DNA from 2 places in the Paenarthrobacter nicotinovorans genome. Region 1 is predicted to be linked to the other one. Evidence: predicted binding sites of a transcription regulator. Region 1 holds the regulator's gene; the other holds the start of a gene.
What was found. Region 1 encodes HrcA, which represses chaperone genes, less so after heat shock. Its sites were predicted from a motif close to TTNGCACTCGNNNNNNNCGAGTGCNAA; they were not measured.

Region 1 (9,435 bases):
CAGGTCGATCTGCGTGACGTCACCGGTGACCACCATTTTGGAGCCAAAGCCGAGCCGGGTCAGGAACATCTTCATCTGTTCCGGAGTGGTGTTCTGGGCTTCATCAAGGATGATGAAGGCGTCGTTGAGGGTCCGACCACGCATGTAGGCCAACGGAGCCACTTCGATGGTGCCCGCCGCCATCAATCGCGGGATGGATTCCGGATCCATCATGTCGTGCAGGGCATCGTAAAGGGGGCGCAGATAGGGGTCGATCTTGTCGCTCAGAGTGCCGGGAAGGAATCCCAGCCTCTCCCCCGCTTCAACGGCGGGCCGCGTCAGGATGATCCGGCTGACTTCCTTCATTTGGAGCGCTTGGACGGCCTTGGCCATGGCCAAGTAGGTCTTGCCCGTACCTGCAGGGCCAATTCCGAAAATCACCGTGTTGTCGTCAATGGCGTCAACATAGTTTTTCTGGTTCAGCGTCTTGGGCCTGATGGTCTTGCCACGGCTGGAAAGAATGTTGTGGGTCAGGACATCCGCAGGGTTCTGCACAGACTGGGTCCGCAGGAGGGACACCAACTGCTGGAGCACATCAGGCGTGACCAATGTCCCCTTCGCCACAAGACCGCGCACTTCCTCAAGGAGGCGCATGATGCGGGGAATGACGGTTGCGGGACCGGTCATGGAAAGCTCGTTGCCCCGGACGTGGAAGTTGACGTCCTGGAACTGTTCCTCGATGTACCGCAGGGCTTCATCGTGGCTGCCCAGCGAGTGAACCATCTGGTCGGAGTTGTCGAAGGTGACAACTTCCGTGCGCGTGCCCGGTAAGGTGTGCGGGAACTCGGTGGTCGGCTGGTTCCCGTTTCCGGTCCTGAGCCGCCCGTTCAAAGATTCACTCATAGTGCTGGCCCTACGGCCTGTTCTCCTCCGGTTGATCGTATGACGCAATCCTACGCCAGCGCGGCCCGGGATGAACCTCGCCAATGGTCCGGATCACTGCCGCCGCTGCACTGCCGACATTTTGTCTCAACTCGGCATCAAGCCGGTATCAATCATGTTTCAGTTGGCCGGCGTCCGCAGAAACCCGGCCGGACGCCGTCGACGATGTGCCAAGCTGGCATAGCGGGTGGTCGAGCCCCCGCAGTTCCGACCCCAGCGGCCCGCCCCATAGGCGGCCGCGTTTTGCATCGTAAGACAGGAAACGCCATCACCGAGCCAGCGAGCAACGGAAGCGGCGCACGCAAGCGGACCAAGTCCGCCGTCGTTGCGCCGGCGATGCTTGCTGTCATGCTGCTCACTGGTTGCATCGCAAACGGCGGAGGGGGCAGTCAGGCGACACAGAGCTCGCCTCCGATGACGGTCCAGGACGCCCCTGCGAGCAACGCACCACTGGAAACGACGCAGGCGTCCACCAAGATTCCGGTCTACTGGATCGGGCGGAGCAAGGAGGAGGTCTACCTCTACCGTGAGTTCCGGGACATTTCCGGTGACGGCAATCCTGTGACGACGGCCCTGCGGATCATGATGGCGGAAAAGCCCCTGGATCACGACTTCTTCACGCCCTGGCAGGAACCAGGAAGCCTGGCGACCTCCATCTCGGGGAAAAACGTGATCACCGTTGATGTGTCCCGCGACGCCTTCAACTCAAACCTCGATGCCGGGATGGCACAACGGGCCATCCAGCAGCTGGTTTACACGGCGTCCGCCGCGGCATCGTCCTCCGGACTCATCAACTCCGGACAGCAGATCCAAGTGGTCATTCTCGTTGACGGGCACAAGGACTACATGGCCTTCGGCCAAGTGAAACTTGGCGAACCCATGACGCGTGATGCTTCCTTGGTGGCGCCGCTGTGGATCATCGATCCGCAGGAGGACGTGTCCCTGCCCCCTGGTTTGATCAAGTTCAACGGGCGCACCACGGACAATTCACGGCCCATCAGCTGGCAGCTCCTTCAGGACAACGGCAAGGGTGAGAAGTCGAGCCTGCTCACGGGCCAGACCAAAGCAACCGGCGAACCCGGGCAGTATGGTCTGTTCAGCTTCGGCGCGACACTGAAACCCGGAAAATATGAATTGCGGGTAACCGAGGTCGACGATGCCGGCAAGGCCATAGAATCGAGCACGGACACCCGGTTGTTCACCGTGGCCTGATTCGACGTTCGCCGGCTACCAGCGACCGAGGACGTCGCTGGCCAGGACGACGGCGGCGGGTCCCGCCGTCGACGACCGCAGGACATGGTGACCCAGGAGGGCCGTCACGGCCCCTGCATCGCTAAGCCGTGTCACTTCACGCGGCGAAATCCCGCCCTCAGGCCCCACGATCAACAGAACCTCACTGGGCGAAGCACCGTTGACATCCAGCCTCTCCAGGACCTCCCGCAGAGGGTTTTTGGCGTCCTCGTGAAGAATGACGGCCAAATCGGCCTCGGCAACGGCTTTCACCAAACCGCTGGAGTCGACGATCGGGCGGATTGGAGGTACCCAGGCCCTGCGCGCCTGTTTTGCAGCCGCGGTGACCACTGACTCCCATTTCGCATGCGCCTTGGCTGCCCGCTCCGCCTTCCAGCGCACGATGGATCGCTCCGACTGCCAGGGAATCACGGCATCAATGCCCAGTTCCGTTGCCGTCTCGATTGCGAGCTCGTCGCGATCACCCTTGGCCAACGCCTGAACCAGTACCAATCGAACGTCCGGCTGGGCTTCGAAGACGATGTCGGTGGCGGTCACCGTCAGGGCACCGGGCGCCGCTTCGGCGACCACTCCAGTGAGACGGGCACCTGCGCCGTCGGCGATGTCAACGGACTCACCGACGGCCAAGCGCTTCACCGTCACTGCGTGGCGGGCCTCCGGACCCTCCAGGACAAAATCAGTACCGGGCGCTACGTGGCTGAGGCTGCCGGCCGGTGTAAAGAAAACGGGGTTGCTCACCGCTACAGGTTACCGAGCTTGTCCCGGAGCTTTGCGAACATGCCACCACTGGCCACCAGTTTTCCTTCGGTGAACTGCTCGCCGCGGAGCTTGGCAAGCTGCTGGAGGAGTTCTTCCTGTGCATGGTCCAGTTTGGTAGGTGTTTCCACATGCAGGTGAACCTTCAGATCGCCGCGGCCGTAGCCCCGCAGGTGCGTTACGCCGAGGCCACGAAGGGTGATGACCTCTCCGGACTGCGTGCCTGCCTTCACTTCGATGTCCTGTGCGCCGTCGAACGTCTCAAGCTGCACGTCGGTCCCCAAGGCAGCAGCCGTCATGGGCACGCTGAGGGTGGCGTGGAGGTCGTCGCCTTCGCGTACGAACGTGGAATCGTTGTTGACGCGGATCTCCACGTACAGATCACCGGCCGGACCACCTGCAGGTCCTGCTTCGCCCTGGCCGGACAGCTGGATTCGCGTACCGGTAGCGACGCCGGCGGGAACCTTGATGGTGAGCGAACGGCGGCTCCTGATGCGTCCCTGGCCGTTGCATTCGTTGCAGGGATCCTTGATGACGGTGCCGAAGCCTTCACAGGAACCACAGGGGGCGGTGGTCATGACCTGCCCCAGAATGGAGCGGACGGCGCGCTGAACCTGGCCGCTGCCACCACAAATGTCGCAGCGTTCAGGGTGGGTGCCCGGGCGGCAGCAGCTGCCGTCGCAGGTGGGGCAGACCACGGCTGTGTCCACTTCAAGCTTCTTGTTGACGCCGAACACGGCATCCTTGAGGTCGATCCGAACGCTGATAAGGGCGTCCTGGCCACGTCGTACACGGGAGGCGGGCCCTCCGTGTCCACCGCCGCCGCCAAAGAAAGTGTCGAAGATGTCCTGGAAGGCGAAGCCCTGGCCGGCGTAGCCGCCGCCGAAGCCGTTATCAGTGCCGTTCTCGTTGCCCGTGGCATCGTAGACGCGGCGCTTCTGGGGATCTGACAACACTTCGTAAGCGTGCGTCACGGCCTTGAACTGCTCCGCGACATCTTCACCCGGGTTTACGTCCGGGTGGAGTTTCCGCGCCAACTTGCGGTACGCCTTTTTGATCTCTTCCCCGGTGGCTTCCGGCGAGACTCCCAAAACGTCATAGTGGCTGCTCAAAGTCGGTATCTCTTCCTGGTTGTACTGCGGATGTTTTCCCGGGCCGGTGTTCAGCCGCCGAGAATGCGGGAAAGGTAACGGGCCACGGCACGAACTGCTGCCATGGTGGTGGGATAGTCCATGCGGGTCGGTCCAAGGATTCCCACCTTGGCGCCGGAACCGTAGCCGGTGGCCACTACAGAGGCCTCGGCCAGGCCGTCGTACGGATTCTCCCGGCCAATGCTGACTGTCACGCCCCGGGGATCGTCTCCCATGTCCGACAACAACCGGAGCATGACAACTTGTTCCTCAAGGGCCTCAAGCACGGGACCGATGCTTAGCGGGAAGTCAACGTTGGAACGTGCGAGGTTGGCCGTACCGGCCATCAGAATGCGTTCCTCACGGCTGGTGTCGCTCAGGGATTCCAAGCCAGTGGCCAGCCTTTGGGCGAGGGCACGAAGATCCGGCGGGCAAAGGGCCACCACCGACGGTAACACCTGCGGCAGGAGTGCCAGCTGGGTGCCGGCGATGCTGCCAAGGAATCGTGACCGCAACAACATCAAAGCCTCGTTCCCCACGTCCGAACCGGCGTCGATGACTTTTTGCACGACGCTCCCGGTGTCCGCAATGAGGACCACCAGCACCTGTTTGGGGGCCAGCAGAACGAACTCCGCGTGGCGGACCAATGCGCGGTGCGAGTGGGGATACTGCACGACGGCGACCTGGTTGGTCAGCTGGGAAAGGAGCCGTACTGTGCGCTCAAGAATGTCATCGACGTCGTCGGGTCCTTCAAGCAGCGAGTGAATTGCCCGACGCTCGGCGGCGGACAACGGCTTGACCTGGGAGATGCGGTCAACGAACAGGCGATAGCCCTTGTCAGTGGGGATTCGGCCGGCGCTGGTATGCGGGGCGGCAATAAGACCTTCTTCTTCCAGGACAGCCATGTCATTGCGGATGGTGGCACTGGAAACACCCAGGTGATGACGCTCAACGAGGGCTTTCGATCCCACCGGCTCCCGGGAATGCACGTAATCCTCAACGATGGCACGCAGCACTTCCAATTTGCGTGGCTCACTCATTGCTACACCTCCTGACGACTGCCATGGTCCATGGGACCGGTCCCCGCGGGACCTCCAATGGATCACCGCACACTTAGCACTCAACATGCCCAAGTGCTAACAAGTCTAGTATGAGCCACCACGTTGTTAGCATTGAAACCGTCCGAGGACTGCATCCAGGGCGGCGTCCCGATACCGGCTGACGGCAACCCGCCCCTGTCCCCTTTCACATCACCACAGAGGTAGGAATTCCTTGGCTTTCGACAATTGGGGCCCGCAGGACCTGACCGCTCCAGCCAAACGCCAGCTCCCTGAGGTGCCGGTGCAACGCGGCATGGTCCTCGAAGACGTCCAGTCAGGATGGGTGGGCGAAGTCACCCGGGTGGAAAAGACCGGTGGCATGCACATCGTGTCGCTCGAGGACAGGCGCGGTAAAACGAAGTCGTTCCAACTCGGGTACGGATTCCTTCTCGAAGGACAAGCGATCAGGTTGATGCCTCCGGCCCCTCGCCGGCCCGCTTCAGCGGTTCAGGCGAATCGCACGGCCTCGGGTTCGGTAAAGGTCCAGGGGCAACGGGCGCAGGTCGCGAAGGCCAGCCGCATCTGGGTGGAGGGCAAGCACGACGCTGAACTCGTGGAGAAAGTCTGGGGTGACGACCTCCGTGTTGAAGGAATTGTGGTGGAACCGCTCCACGGCGTGGACGACCTCAAGTCCGCCATTGCCGACTTCCGACCCGGTCCCGGCCGCCGCCTTGGCATCCTGGTGGACCACCTCGTGGCGGGCTCAAAGGAGTCCCGGATCGCAGCCGAGGCCATGACTGTCCCCGGCGCTGCAGGCAACGTCCTGATCGTGGGCCACCCTTATGTGGACGTGTGGCAGGCCATCCGGCCGAAGGTCCTGGGCATCGAGCAATGGCCCGCCGTTGCCCGCGGCACTGATTGGAAGACCGGGATTCTCACGGCCTTCGGTTGGCCCCACGAAACAGCGGAGGACATCGGGCTGGGCTGGCAGCGCCTGCTGGGCGCAGTGCACAGCTATGCGGACCTTGAGGCATCGTTGTTGGGGCGTGTGGAAGAAGTCATCGACTTCCTCACCGTCCCGTAGTCCACGGTCCGGATCATCAGGATCCGGCATGCTTCCGGGGCGTTGGTCCCGGGAAGGACGCGCGGCCCGGTATTCTTGGACAGCAACACAGCAGCATCTTTAAAGCATTTAAGGCAAAGGGAAGACACCGTGGCAGATAACGCTCCTGAAGAACCGGGCAGCGCCGCAGGCCGGCCCCAGTACCATGGCGCCCCTGCCAACGCACTCCCGTTGACAGCCAGCGAGGACAGGCAGTGGGCCACTTTGGCCCACTTCGGCGGCATCCTTGGATGCTTGCCGGCTCTCCTGATCTACCTGATTTTCCGCGACCGCGGGCCGTTCACAGCGCAGGAATCCAAGGAGGCACTGAATTTCACGTTGCCTCCCACCATTGCCGCCGTCTTGGCCAACATCCTTGTCCTGCTGCCGGTGGTGGGAAACATTTTTGCCGTCATTGCCACGGGTATCTGGGTGGCACTGACGTGCTTCTCTGTTTCAGCGGGCATCCGGGTCAACCACGGCCAGCCCCACCGCTACCGTTTCAACCTGCGCTGGATCAAGTAGGACCCCCGATCCGCCCGATGAATCCGGGGGGTCCGGGGGGTCCGGGGGGTCCGGGGGGTACGGTACCGGGCTGTCAGTCCCAGGCGAAGGTCAGTCCGGCAGGATCCTGCGGACTACGGCATCTGCGAGCAACCTGCCCTTAAGGGTAAGAACCAGTCGTCCCTTGAATGCCTGAACCGGATCAACCAGTTCGTCAGCAATGAGGCCCGCCATCGCGTGGCGCCCAATCGCATCCAGGGCATCTACGGCAAGGCCCGTTCCGAGCCGCGCCTCCAGCATGATCCGCTCGACTTCCCGGGTGCCGGCGTCGAGGGTTTCGCGCCCTGCGGCAGGTGAGGTCCCTGACCCCAATCGTGATGCGTAGGCCGTGGGGTGTTTGACGTTCCACCACCGGACACCGCCCACGTGTGAGTGCGCGCCGGGGCCGATTCCCCACCAATCGTCTCCGCGCCAATACGCGAGGTTGTGCTTGCACGCCTGATCCGGAGTCCTCGACCAGTTGCTGACTTCGTACCAGTTCAAGCCGGCCGAGGAGATCATCTTGTCCGCCAGTTCATACTTTGCGGCGTGGTCGTCGTCGTCGATTCCGGGCACCTGGCCACGCTTGATCTGCGCGGCAAGTTTGGTGCCATCCTCGACTATCAATGCGTAGGCGCTGATGTGGTCCGGCCCGTACGAGAGCGCCGTCTTGAGTGAGAACTCCCAGTCCTCCATGGACTCCCCTGGTGTCCCGTAGATAAGGTCCAGGCTGACGGAGAGGCCTGCTTCGCGGGCCCATTGCACCACCAGCGGCACCCGGCTGGGAGTGTGGGTGCGGTCCAGCACTTTCAGCACGTGCGGAACCGCAGACTGCATGCCGAAGGACACGCGGGTGAAGCCCGCGTCCGCAAGCACCTTCAAGGATTCGGGTGTTACAGAGTCGGGATTGGCCTCGGTGGTCACCTCAGCGCCGGGCTCCAAGCCCCAGTAGCCGACGGCGGCGCGCAGGATCTCTGCGAGATCCTCCGCAGGCAGGAGCGTGGGCGTACCGCCACCAAAAAATACTGTGCTTAGTGGACGATGCGGAAGGCCAGAGGCCTCAAGGGCCGTCGCCGCGAAAGCGACTTCGGAAACAGCCGTGGAAGCATAGGCATCCTGCGACGCTCCCCCGCCGAGCTCCGTGGCGGTATACGTGTTGAAATCGCAATAGCCACACCGTACGGCACAAAACGGAATGTGCACGTAGAGCCCGAATTTGCGTTGCTCGACGCCGTCCAGCACCTGCGGTGGCAATAATCCATCCGCAGGTGCCGGATCGCCCAAAGGAAGGACGCTGGGCATTTACTTCTTGGCCTTGTCCTTGGACTCGTCGGTCGTCAGTGCTGCGATGAAGGCCTCCTGGGGAACCTCAACGCGGCCCACCATCTTCATGCGCTTCTTGCCTTCTTTTTGCTTTTCGAGCAGCTTGCGCTTACGCGTGATGTCACCGCCGTAGCACTTGGCAAGAACGTCCTTGCGGATGGCACGGATGCTCTCACGGGCGATGATGCGGGAGCCAATGGCTGCCTGGATGGGCACTTCGAACTGCTGCCTGGGAATAAGCTCGCGGAGCTTTCCGGTCATCATCACACCGTAGGCGTAGGCCTTGTCGCGGTGGGTGATGGCGCTGAACGCATCCACTTGTTCACCTTGTAGCAGGATGTCGACCTTGACGAGGTCGGCGACCTGTTCGCCGTCGGCCTTCCAGTCCAGCGAGGCGTAACCGCGGGTCTTGGACTTCAGGAGGTCGAAGAAGTCGAACACGATCTCGGCCAGCGGGATCCAGTATCGGAGCTCCACGCGGTCCTCGGACAGGTAATCCATGCCCTTCATCTGGCCGCGGCGGCTCTGGCACAGTTCCATGATTGCGCCAACGAACTCGTTGGGCGCCAGGACCGTGGCAGAGACCATCGGCTCGCGGACCTCGGAGATCTTGCCTGTGGGGTACTCGCTGGGGTTGGTGACGTGGACGACGCGCTTGTCTTCCAGAGTAACCTCGTACTCCACGTTCGGAGCAGTGGAAATGAGGTCCAGGTTGTATTCACGCTCGAGGCGCTCACGCGTGATTTCAAGGTGCAGAAGCCCCAGGAAGCCCACACGGAAACCGAAGCCCAGCGCAGCGGAGGTCTCGGGCTCGTACACCAGGGCGGCGTCGTTGAGCATGAGCTTTTCGAGCGCATCGCGAAGGACCGGATAATCCGTGCCATCCAAGGGGTACAGGCCCGAGAAGACCATCGGCTTGGCATCTGCGTAACCGCTGAGGGATTCCGACGCCGGCTTGGCCAGGTTGGTGACGGTGTCGCCGACCTTGGACTGACGGACATCTTTCACGCCGGTGATCAGGTAGCCCACCTCGCCAACGCCCAAGCCCTTCGAGGGCGTGGGCTCCGGGGAACTCACACCGATTTCGAGAAGCTCGTGCGTCGCACGGGTAGACATCATCTGGATACGTTCGCGGGGATGCAGCATGCCATCCACAACACGGACATAAGTCACGACGCCCCGGTAGGTGTCATAGACCGAGTCGAAGATCATGGCCCGGGCGGGAGCGTCAGGATCGCCTACGGGGGAAGGCAAATCGCGGACGATCTTGTCCAGGAGCGCTTCGACGCCCACGCCCGTCTTGCCGGAAACCTTCAGAACGTCCTCCGGGTCCCCACCGATGAGGTTGGCGAGCTCAGCCGCGTATTTC
Region 2 (9,829 bases), 680 kb from region 1:
TCAAGCACTCCGTTCTGGGCCAGCATGTCCTGGAGAACTTCCTGTTCAAGGGCGCCGGTCTGAGCCCCAACTGGACCACCGGCAACATCCTTGAAGAGCAGGTGGAGCGCATCCGCCAGCAGATTGGCGACTCCAAGGTCATTTGCGGCCTTTCCGGTGGCGTCGACTCCGCAGTTGCCGCTGCCCTTGTCCAGCGTGCTGTCGGCGACCAGCTCACCTGTGTCTTCGTAGACCACGGTTTGCTCCGTGAAGGCGAAGCGGAACAGGTCGAACGTGACTTCGTGGCCGCCACGGGTGTCAACCTGTACGTTGCCAACGAGCAGGAACGCTTCCTGTCGGCTCTTGCCGGCGTCAGCGATCCCGAAACCAAGCGCAAGATCATCGGCCGCGAATTCATCCGCGCCTTCGAGGAAGCAGAGCGGGCCATCATCGCCCAGGCTGCTGCCGAAGGCGAGAAGATCAAGTTCCTGGTCCAGGGGACGCTGTACCCGGACGTCGTCGAGTCCGGTGGTGGCGAGGGTGCTGCAAACATCAAGAGCCACCACAACGTCGGTGGGCTCCCCGACGACCTGCAGTTTGAGCTGGTTGAGCCGCTTCGCGCCCTGTTCAAGGACGAGGTTCGTGCCGTAGGCGCGCAGCTGGGTCTGCCGCAGGAAATCGTAGGCCGCCAGCCGTTCCCCGGCCCCGGCCTGGGTATCCGCATCGTGGGCGAAGTGAACAAGGAACGGCTCGATCTGTTGCGCAAGGCCGATGCCATCGCTCGCGCCGAACTGACGGCCGCTGGCCTCGACAACGACGTCTGGCAGATGCCGGTTGTCCTCCTGGCCGATGTTCGCAGCGTTGGCGTGCAGGGCGACGGACGTACGTACGGCCACCCGATCGTGCTGCGTCCGGTGTCTTCCGAAGACGCCATGACGGCGGACTGGTCGCGTTTGCCCTACGACCTCCTGGCGCGCATCTCCAACCGCATCACCAACGAGGTCGATGGGGTCAACCGCGTGGTGCTGGACGTCACCAGCAAGCCACCGGGAACCATCGAGTGGGAATAGCATTCTAAGTGGCCGGCTTCCATCGGGAAGCCGGCCACTGTGCTTTTCCGGCAGTTCCCTGCCGGTGAGCGATTGACATGTTGCAGTGAAAACCGGGCAATTTCGCGTCGGAACAGCGTTGCGGAGCGGGCTCGCCGTGGATTCCCGCTACCCTCGAAAGTATGCCGGTATGGTCCAAGGCGTCTAAAGCTAGTACAGAAAAGAAGGCAGAAGTTGTGTCAGTAGGTCAAGGCCAGGAAGAGGGCTCCGAAGAGCTCCGCAAATGGCTGTCTGGTCTCAAACCCGTCACCGGGGCAGACACTATGCTGCGTTTCGTCAAGACGCCCGAAGGCGCCATTGACCTCAGCAACGCGCACCCTTCGGGGCTGGCGCAGTTGCTGGCAGGGCGTCGGACGCGCCTGTCGACGCTCATCAGGGACCGCCAGCAGTACTTGGTCGCGGCACGTGCGGCGCGCAATATCCGATCCAAGATTTTCGAGCTCAGCAACGACCGCGGTATCGAAGCCGGGTATCTTTCTGCCGGCACCGTGGTGTGGACCTCTGCGGTGGGCGGCAAGCCACAGCGCGTCTCCGCACCCGTGATGCTCACGTCCATCGTCCTGACGGTCCGGCCGGGGGAGGACGACTTCGAACTTCAGCTCACTGAGCAAGCGCGGATGAATCCCGCCCTGGTGCGTCACCTCAAGACCGTCCATGGCATCGTCTTTGACGTCAATGCCGTCGCGCGAATGGCTTACAACACCGCACGTTTGGATCCGCAACCCGTCCTGGATCGCCTGTCCACGCTGGTTCAGCCGATCCATGGCGCTGAGGTTGAGTTCAATCTCCTGGTGACAACCCTGGCCGATCTGCAGGGCAACCTGGATGATCCTTGGATCAACCTGAACAACCCCACCGTGGCGGCCTTGGCGACGGCGGCCAACGGTGGCGACATCGAGCCGGAACCCATCAAGGCAGGCAGGTTCCCCAGCTTGGACCTCCGTGACCCGGCCGAAGAGTTGCTCCTGCTCGACGCCGACACGGACCAGCAGTACGTGGTTGACGCCGTTCGGGCTGGAGACTCCCTGGTGGTCAGCACACCCCCGGGCAGCGGACAAACGCAGACTGCCATCAACGCCATTGGCGCACTGGTGTGCGAAGGAAAATCGGTCCTGGTGGTGGGGGACAGGCAGTCCAGCCTTGCCGGGCTTTCCGCTCACCTCGAATCACTGGGGCTGGATTCGCTTCTGTTCCGGCCAGGCAATGGAGCCACCCCCCAGCAGCTCAAGGGCCAGCTGGTCCGGGCCATCATGCGCAACGAGAAGGCTCTTGAGCCCCAGCTCGGCAACCTTCACCAGACACTGACCGGGCATCGGCACGCCCTCATGGACCATGTCGCCTCCCTGCATAACGTGCGCGAACGATGGGGATGCTCGCCGTATCAGGCCATGCAGTCACTTGCTGAACTGACTTCGATCCATCCGGCACCCTCCACGACAGTTCGCTTGAAGCGCAGTGTCCTGGACAACATCAAGGACCGGGAAGAGCTGGCGGCCCGGCTCCGTCGCGCTGCCGAACTTGGCAGTTTCAGCCGGGCTTCGACCAACAGCCCTTGGTACGGTGCCCGATTGGTCACCCGCAAGGAAACCGAGGAAGCGCAGCAACTTGCCCGCTTGGCGGCTGAGAAGCTTCCCGTCCTTCGTGACCGCATGAAACAGGTGTCCGATCACGCTGAGATCCGCCTGGGAGAAACCTTTACTGAGTGGGGCGCGCAGCTCGAACTCCTGATTGCCGTGCGCGAGAGCCTGGACAAGTTCACGCCGGACATCTTTGACCGTCCGGTTCACGATTTGATCTCCGCGACGGCCAGTTCTGCATGGCGCCGCGAGCGGAACATCGAGATGCCTTCCATGCAGCGGTCCCGGCTGCGGCGGGTCGCCAAGGAGTATGTGCGGCCCGGTGTTCATATCGCCGATCTCCACAGCTCGCTGGTCCTTGTCCAGGAGCAGCGTGCGTTGTGGGCCGGTTACGCCACTACGCAGCGGCACCCGGCCGTTCCTTCCGGCCTGGCCGACCTCGGCGCACTGTACCGGGAGCTGGACGCTGAACTGCGGCGCCTCGGTGAGGCGCTCAAACACACGTCGGCCGGAGGCTCGCTCCACGGTACGCCTTACGCGGAGCTGATGGAACGCTTGGAACAGCTCGTAGCCGACACCGCCACGCTGGAAACCTTGCCCGAACGCACGCTCCTCATTGAAGAAATGCGCGAGCACGGCCTCGGGGAGCTTTTGGCGGATCTGGCGGAGCGGGAGGTACCTGCGTCCTCGGTGGCCGCGGAGCTGGACCTGGCTTGGTGGCAGTCCGCGCTGGAAGCAATGATCAGCGGCGACGACTATCTTGCGATGTCCGACGGCGACTCCCTGAGGCGCCTCGAAGCTGAATTCCGGCTTGCTGACCAAGCCCACATCGCCAGCGGTGCTGCGCGGCTCCGCTGGCAGCTTGCCCAAAGGTGGCGCCAGGGATTGGTGGAGCACCCTCGCCAGGCTGAACTGCTGCGGGCCTTGCTGAAAGACGGCCGGGTTACCCTGCCTGCGCTGAGCGCCCAAGCCCCGGACCTCGTGCCGTTGCTTGTCCCGGTGTGGTCGGTCAGCCCGTACCTGCTGACCGGCGTCCTGCCGGCTGTGCAGAAGTTTGATGCTGTCGTGGTCATCGACGCTGAGTCCACCTCGTTGCAAGCGGTCCTTCCCGCGATCGCCCGCGCACGGCAGGTAGTTGCTTTCGGCGACGCGAAGATCGCCAATGCGCGGACCTTCAGCGTGGCCGTCGAACCCCCGGTTGCCGGAGTCGCGAGCCACGAAACTGTGGAGAGTGCCTTCAAGGCCTTGGCCAGGGTCCTGCCATCGTGGCAGTTGAATTGGGTGTATCGGGCAGTGGATGAAGACTTGATCCTGCAGCTGAGCAAGAACTACTACGACGGCGGCCTGAAGCGGCTGCCCGACGGCAACTCGGTTACGGGATTGGATCGCTCGATCCTTGTGGAGTATATCCCTGACGGCACCGGCCTTCCGGGCGCCGATCACGAGGGGGTCGAGTCCGTCACTGCTGAGGTCAACCGGGTGGTGGATCTTGTCTTTGAACATGCCACGCTGCGTCCCCGCACCAGCTTGGCTGTGGTGACGGCAAGCCTGCGCCACGCTGCCAGGATCGGCGAGGCCATCAGGCTTCAACTGCCGAACCATCCATTGCTGTCTTCCTTCTTCGCCGCCGGCCCCGAATCCTTCCGCGTGGTGGATCTGGAACGCGCGCAGGGCTTGGTGCGGGACCATGTGATCTTCTCCCTCGGGTATGGACGCACCCCGCATGGCCGGGCGCTCCACTCCTTTGGACCGCTGTCCACTGAGGGTGGGCGTAACCGCTTTGCCTTGGCCATGACCAGGGCCCGGCGCTCCATGCACGTCCTGAGCTGCTTCCGGCCCGAGGACCTCGACCTCGATCGCCTGGCGCACGGCGCAGTGGACTTCTACGAGTTGCTGGACAGGGAGCTCTCGGGGAACAGCAATCTCGGAACTCCGGCATCCCGTGCCGTTGCCAGCGAGCAAGCACTTGGCGAGGACCCGTTGGTGGCGGATCTTGGCGAACGACTGCGTGCCCGCGGCGCCCGTGTCTGGCACCTTTACGACGGTGTGCTGGACATAGCCGCAGCCGCTGATCCTGTGCACACCATTGGCCGGGAAGGTGCTGAAATTCCCACGCCCGTAGCCATCGAGTCCGATGGCACGGAACGATACCGGCGCATGAGTGTCCGTGAACGCAGCCGGCTGCGGCCTCAACTGCTGGAGCGCATGGGGTGGCGTTACATGTCGCTGTGGACGATCGAAGTCTTCACGGACCCGTCCTCCTGCGCCGATCGCATCGGTTCCTACCTTGGACTGGAAAACCACATTCCGAAGGCTGCCGAGTCGTCTCAACATGGCTTCCTGGACATGGATGTTGAACAATTGAATCTGGACAAGGCTCAGCCTGTGTTCACCCGTTCCCCGGCCACCGGCCCGGATCACCAACCCGAGGAGGATGCCAAGGGGACGCGGGACCAGACAGGGGACAGGAAAGAAGCACCAATGACGGAACAAGGAAATGGTTCCACCGACGGCTCTGCCGGGGAGAACAGTGGATCGGACAACACGGCAGCTGAAAAAGCCGCCGAGCCGACGGCTGCCAAGCACAGCTCGGGCGGCATCCTCCCCACCAAGGCCGCGGAGGACGATCCCCGCAGATGGGGCGATGAAGCAGGCTATGACCACGAGCAGTGGTTGAAGGAACAGAAGCCCCCGCACTGGGGATGAGCGATTGAGCAGCTTCATGGGCTGACCAGAACAAAGAAAAGCTTGCCTTGCGTGGATGCGCCGGCAAGCTTTTCTGCTTGTTGGGGGTTGGCAGCGACCACCACCAGCCCTTCTGTATCGCTGGTGCCAAGCCATTCGCCGGCCTTGCCGCCCTGGGCCGAAGTCCAGAGAACAGGAACAGGGCCAGCCAAAACCTGGCTCTGGCGGGATTCGTCATAACTGCCGGACGCCGTGAGGACAACGGTCACCAGCTGCCCCGGCGACAGAAGCTGGATGGAAGAAGGATCTGCCATGCGCAGGGGGACGGCAGCGGAACCTGCAGGAGTGCCCGCGAGCAAGCCAGGGCCTAGGAGGCTTGAGTCCGTGGGTGTTTGTCCCTTGCCCAAAGGAGAGGCCAGCTGGCGCCCAACCAGGGTCGCGACATCATCCACCCACGCGGAGATGGCCAGTTCGGCTGCGACATCGACCCTGGTGAAATCTGACTCCTTCAGGCTCGCGCCGGCTGGTAGATCACGGGCTGCGACCAGGACGCTGACCCGGGCGGCCGACACAGGAGTCAGCTGCTGTACCGCCAGACCGGCAGCAAGGCATAGAAGCAGCGCGACGCAAAGCCGCCGGTTGCGGGAAAGCCACGCCCTGAGTGTGGGCTTTCGCTTTGGAGGTCCGTTGCGCCGCGCACGGCCGAACCCCCGTGGAAAGCGCCTGGGGGAGGGCGAGGGGTGGTACGGCAACCGTTCATGTCCAGCTGTTCCAGCTGAACGCTCGGCATGGGCAAGGGAGGCGCTACGGGCGGAGTGTGACATGCCGCCACGGTAGTCAGCAGCCCCGGCCGCCTAACAGGGGCCGGGTTGCCTATGTGGAAAAGTTCCGGAGCTAGCTCGCCGCGGCGGCCGGTGCGGGAGCGGGCGTGGCCGCAGCTGCGGGTGCAGCCGGTGACGTGGGCGCAGCGGATACTGTGCTGCCCTTGGCGTCGCGGGAGTCAGTGCGGTAGAAACCAGAGCCCTTGAAGACGACGCCCACGCTGTTGAACTTCTTGCGCAGCGTGCCTTTGCATTCAGGGCACTCTGTCAGGGAGCTGTCTGAGAAGGACTGGACGATGTCGAAGGCATGGTCACAGTCTTTGCAGGCGTATGCGTATGTGGGCACTGAGTTCCTCCTTTAGGACAAAGTTCAGGTCCTGCTCCGCCGTGCCGAATAACTTCCGCATTAGCAGTCCCAGGGCCTGAGTGCCAATTCTATCATCCGTCCCCCTGAGGTGTGCCAGCACTTGTGCCGGAGCTCACCAACCGGAACCCGCCGGAAATGACCGGGAGTCAGACGGGCTCCGCTGCGTTGTCGAGAACCACAACGCCCGAAGGTGTCAGCACTTCCCGCACGGGGCGATCGAAGGCCTCGGCGGGTATGGAGCCTGAAGGCAACAGATCGTCGTCGTACACCACCGCGATGGTGGGCGGCCGCCGGCCGGACGCGTCCAGGCCCTGCAGGAGTCGGTCGTAATAACCGCCGCCTTGGCCAATCCTGTTCCCGTCCCGGTCCACTGCGGTGGCCGGCATGAAGATTCCGGCCGTCGAAGCGACCACTGAACTGTCCAAGTGCTCACCGGTGGGTTCGTCGATGGGAGCGTAGGCGGACCGTGTGAAGACCGTGGACGGCGTCCAATACACCCAACTCAGTTGCCGTTCCGGTTCGCAGACGGGGAGCAGGACTTCATGGCCCGCTTCGTGGAGGGCTTCAAGCAGTGGCATGGTGGGCGGCTCGAAGGCGACTCCCACGTACACCGCGAACGACGACGGTGTTCCGGACGTGACGGAGCTGGCCCACGAGGAACCGTGCCGGGCTATCGCTTCGCCCGCATCAGCGATTTGCCCTGGTGTCAGGGCCCTTCTGTACAGCCGCCGGTTGCGGCGGATGTCTTCTTTCGACGCCATCTGTATCCAATCCTGGGGGTTCGTCGGGTCCGGTTAAAGTGTTTCCTTGTGTGTTTCCGGCAATAAAATGTGCGGCCCGCGCGGCGGGGGGTTTAGCTGATGCTCTCTTCCTTCCGTTACATTAGTCCGGTGACTCTCGATAACAACGCTGTCCGTAAGGCCGTCATCCCCGCAGCGGGTCTTGGTACCCGGTTCCTTCCCGCCACCAAGGCGATGCCGAAGGAAATGCTGCCTGTGGTCGATAAGCCCGCCATCCAGTACGTCGTCGAAGAAGCGGTGAAGGTTGGCCTGCACGACGTCCTCATGATCACAGGACGCAGCAAGCGCGCCCTGGAAGACCACTTTGACCGTGTTCCGGCGCTTGAAGCGACCCTGGCTGAGAAGGGCGACACCGCCAAGCTGGAAGCGATTCAGTCGGCTACCAACCTGGGCGACATCCACTATGTCCGCCAAGGCGACCCGAACGGCCTCGGCCACGCAGTCCTTCGTGCAAAGCAGCACGTCGGCTACGAGCCTTTTGCCGTCCTGCTGGGCGATGACCTCATCGACGCCCGCGACGACCTCCTGAGCGAAATGATTGCGGTCCAGCAGAAGACCGGCGGTTCCGTGGTAGCCCTGATCGAGGTCGAGCCTTCCAAGATCAGCGCTTACGGTTGCGCCGACGTCGAGGACATCGGCGAGGACGGTTACGTCCGTATTAAGCAATTGGTGGAAAAGCCGTCGCCGGAAGAGGCGCCGTCAAACCTCGCCGTGATTGGCCGCTACGTGCTGCACCCGGCCGTCTTCGAAGTCCTGGAGCAGACCGGCCCCGGCCGCGGTGGCGAAATCCAGCTGACCGATGCGCTTGAGGTCCTGGCTGCGGGCGAGGGCGAAGGCTATGGCGTGTACGGCGTGGTGTTCCGCGGCCGCCGCTATGACACCGGCGACAAGCTCAGCTACCTGAAGGCGTGCATCGAGCTCGCGTGCGAACGCGAAGACCTTGGTCCTGAGCTGCGCGAGTGGCTGCCGAACTTCACCGCCACGCTTCCCCAGTAACACGGATGTACGGGTCTGCGATCTGGCCGGTAACGCTGGAGTGCGGAGACCTGGCCCTTCGGCCCATCCGCTATCGCGACAAGCGGGAATGGTCCGAGGTCCGTTCCCGGAACAGTGATTGGCTGGCACCGTGGGAGGCGTCCAACCCGGCTCCGGGTGGCCGCCTCCCCAGCTACCGCCAAATGGTTTCGTCCCTGAACGAGCAGGCCCGACAGTCCACCGCATTGCCGTTCGTCATCGTTGAACGCACGGCAGGCGCGCGGGAGCCCGCCATCGTTGGCCAATTGACGGTCTCGTCGATTGTGTGGGGATCGGCCATGATGGCCACGCTTGGCTATTGGGTGGACAAAGACCGGGCCGGGCGCGGGATCGCTCCCACAGCTGTAGCCATGGCCACCGACCACTGCTTCACCGTGTTGGGTCTGCACCGGATGGAAATCAATATCCGCCCCGAAAACGGGCCCAGCCTGCGCGTGGTGGAAAAGCTCGGATTCCGCGACGAAGGGTACCGGGAAAGGTATCTGCACATCAACGGACAGTGGGCTGACCATCGCTCCTTCGCGTTGACCTCCGAAGAAGTCCCGGAGGGTCTCTTGCGCAGATGGCTCAAAGGACAAACGGGCAGGTCATAGGGCTTTTCAGCTTTATCTCCAGTCATTTGCGGACTCGACCACGACACACCGGCCGCAATGCCGCCACCCCCGGTGATTTGCTTCTACGGTTTTGAATGTGGACTTCCCTCTCAGCAGCTCAGTGATACTCGTGGTCACTGTCGCGCTGTGGATGGTCTGGGTGGCGCCGTACGTTCTTCGGAACAGGCGGCAACAAGTCCAAGCGGCCGCTGTTCCAGCAGAGGCTTTCGACGACGAACCAGACGAACCGCAGGCAGGGGTGGTACTGACTTTGGCACCTCAGCAGGAGAAACCGATGGAGACCATGCACAGCAAAGCACAGGCGTCGCCCCAGGAATCCCGCGCGTCAGAGCCGTCCCTGGGGAAGTCGTCCAGCACTCCGTTCACCATCCGCTACGCGCGGCTCACACTGGCGGTGTCCGGACTTGCCTTGCTCGTGACGGCAATCGTTTCCGGCATACTCCGTCTTTTCGGCACGGGCTCTGTCTGGTTGCCCCTGGTCTCGTTCATCGGTGCGGTGGTCGCCGTCGTCGTTTTGCGTAAGCTCGCCCTTCGGGATCTTCGTGAACGACGCGCACGCCGTGCAGCGCAGGCGTCGCCCATTCCGACACCGGCACGCTACTTGCCGAAGGAGCCGGTTGTAGAGGCGAAGGAAACCACAGTTTTCGACGCCGAAGCCACCAGTCGTGAGGCCGCCCGCCTGTCGGCGGTCGAACTTCGCCAAGCGGCGTTGGCCGTCGCAGTTGCGGCCGGCGACGAGTCGGCGCAGGCCGCCGTTGACTCCAAAGGTGCGAGCTGGAAGCCCGTAGAGGTTCCCAAGCCCACGTATGTTGATGCTGCCAAGGCTCCCCGTCCGGCGCCGG

Region 2: a site for HrcA is predicted at 6,578-6,604, ahead of JMY29_RS13740 (FmdB family zinc ribbon protein). Genes of this name have one in related genera too.

What each region holds. Positions count from the first base shown of each region.
Region 1 is NZ_CP089293.1:2,275,788-2,285,222, forward strand. It holds gene JMY29_RS10605 (PhoH family protein) at 1-882, opposite strand, end outside; gene JMY29_RS10610 (GerMN domain-containing protein) at 1,258-2,133, shown strand; gene JMY29_RS10615 (16S rRNA (uracil(1498)-N(3))-methyltransferase) at 2,149-2,910, opposite strand; gene dnaJ (molecular chaperone DnaJ) at 2,913-4,040, opposite strand; gene hrcA (heat-inducible transcriptional repressor HrcA) at 4,091-5,098, opposite strand; gene JMY29_RS10630 (DUF3097 domain-containing protein) at 5,331-6,182, shown strand; gene JMY29_RS10635 (DUF4870 domain-containing protein) at 6,312-6,725, shown strand; gene hemW (radical SAM family heme chaperone HemW) at 6,816-8,045, opposite strand; gene lepA (translation elongation factor 4) at 8,046-9,435, opposite strand, start outside.
Region 2 is NZ_CP089293.1:2,951,370-2,961,198, reverse strand. It holds gene guaA (glutamine-hydrolyzing GMP synthase) at 1-1,049, shown strand, start outside; gene JMY29_RS13750 (DUF4011 domain-containing protein) at 1,211-5,371, shown strand; gene JMY29_RS13745 (RcpC/CpaB family pilus assembly protein) at 5,386-6,174, opposite strand; gene JMY29_RS13740 (FmdB family zinc ribbon protein) at 6,245-6,517, opposite strand; gene JMY29_RS13735 (5-formyltetrahydrofolate cyclo-ligase) at 6,685-7,299, opposite strand; gene galU (UTP--glucose-1-phosphate uridylyltransferase GalU) at 7,399-8,334, shown strand; gene JMY29_RS13725 (GNAT family N-acetyltransferase) at 8,340-8,966, shown strand; gene JMY29_RS13720 (hypothetical protein) at 9,097-9,829, shown strand, end outside.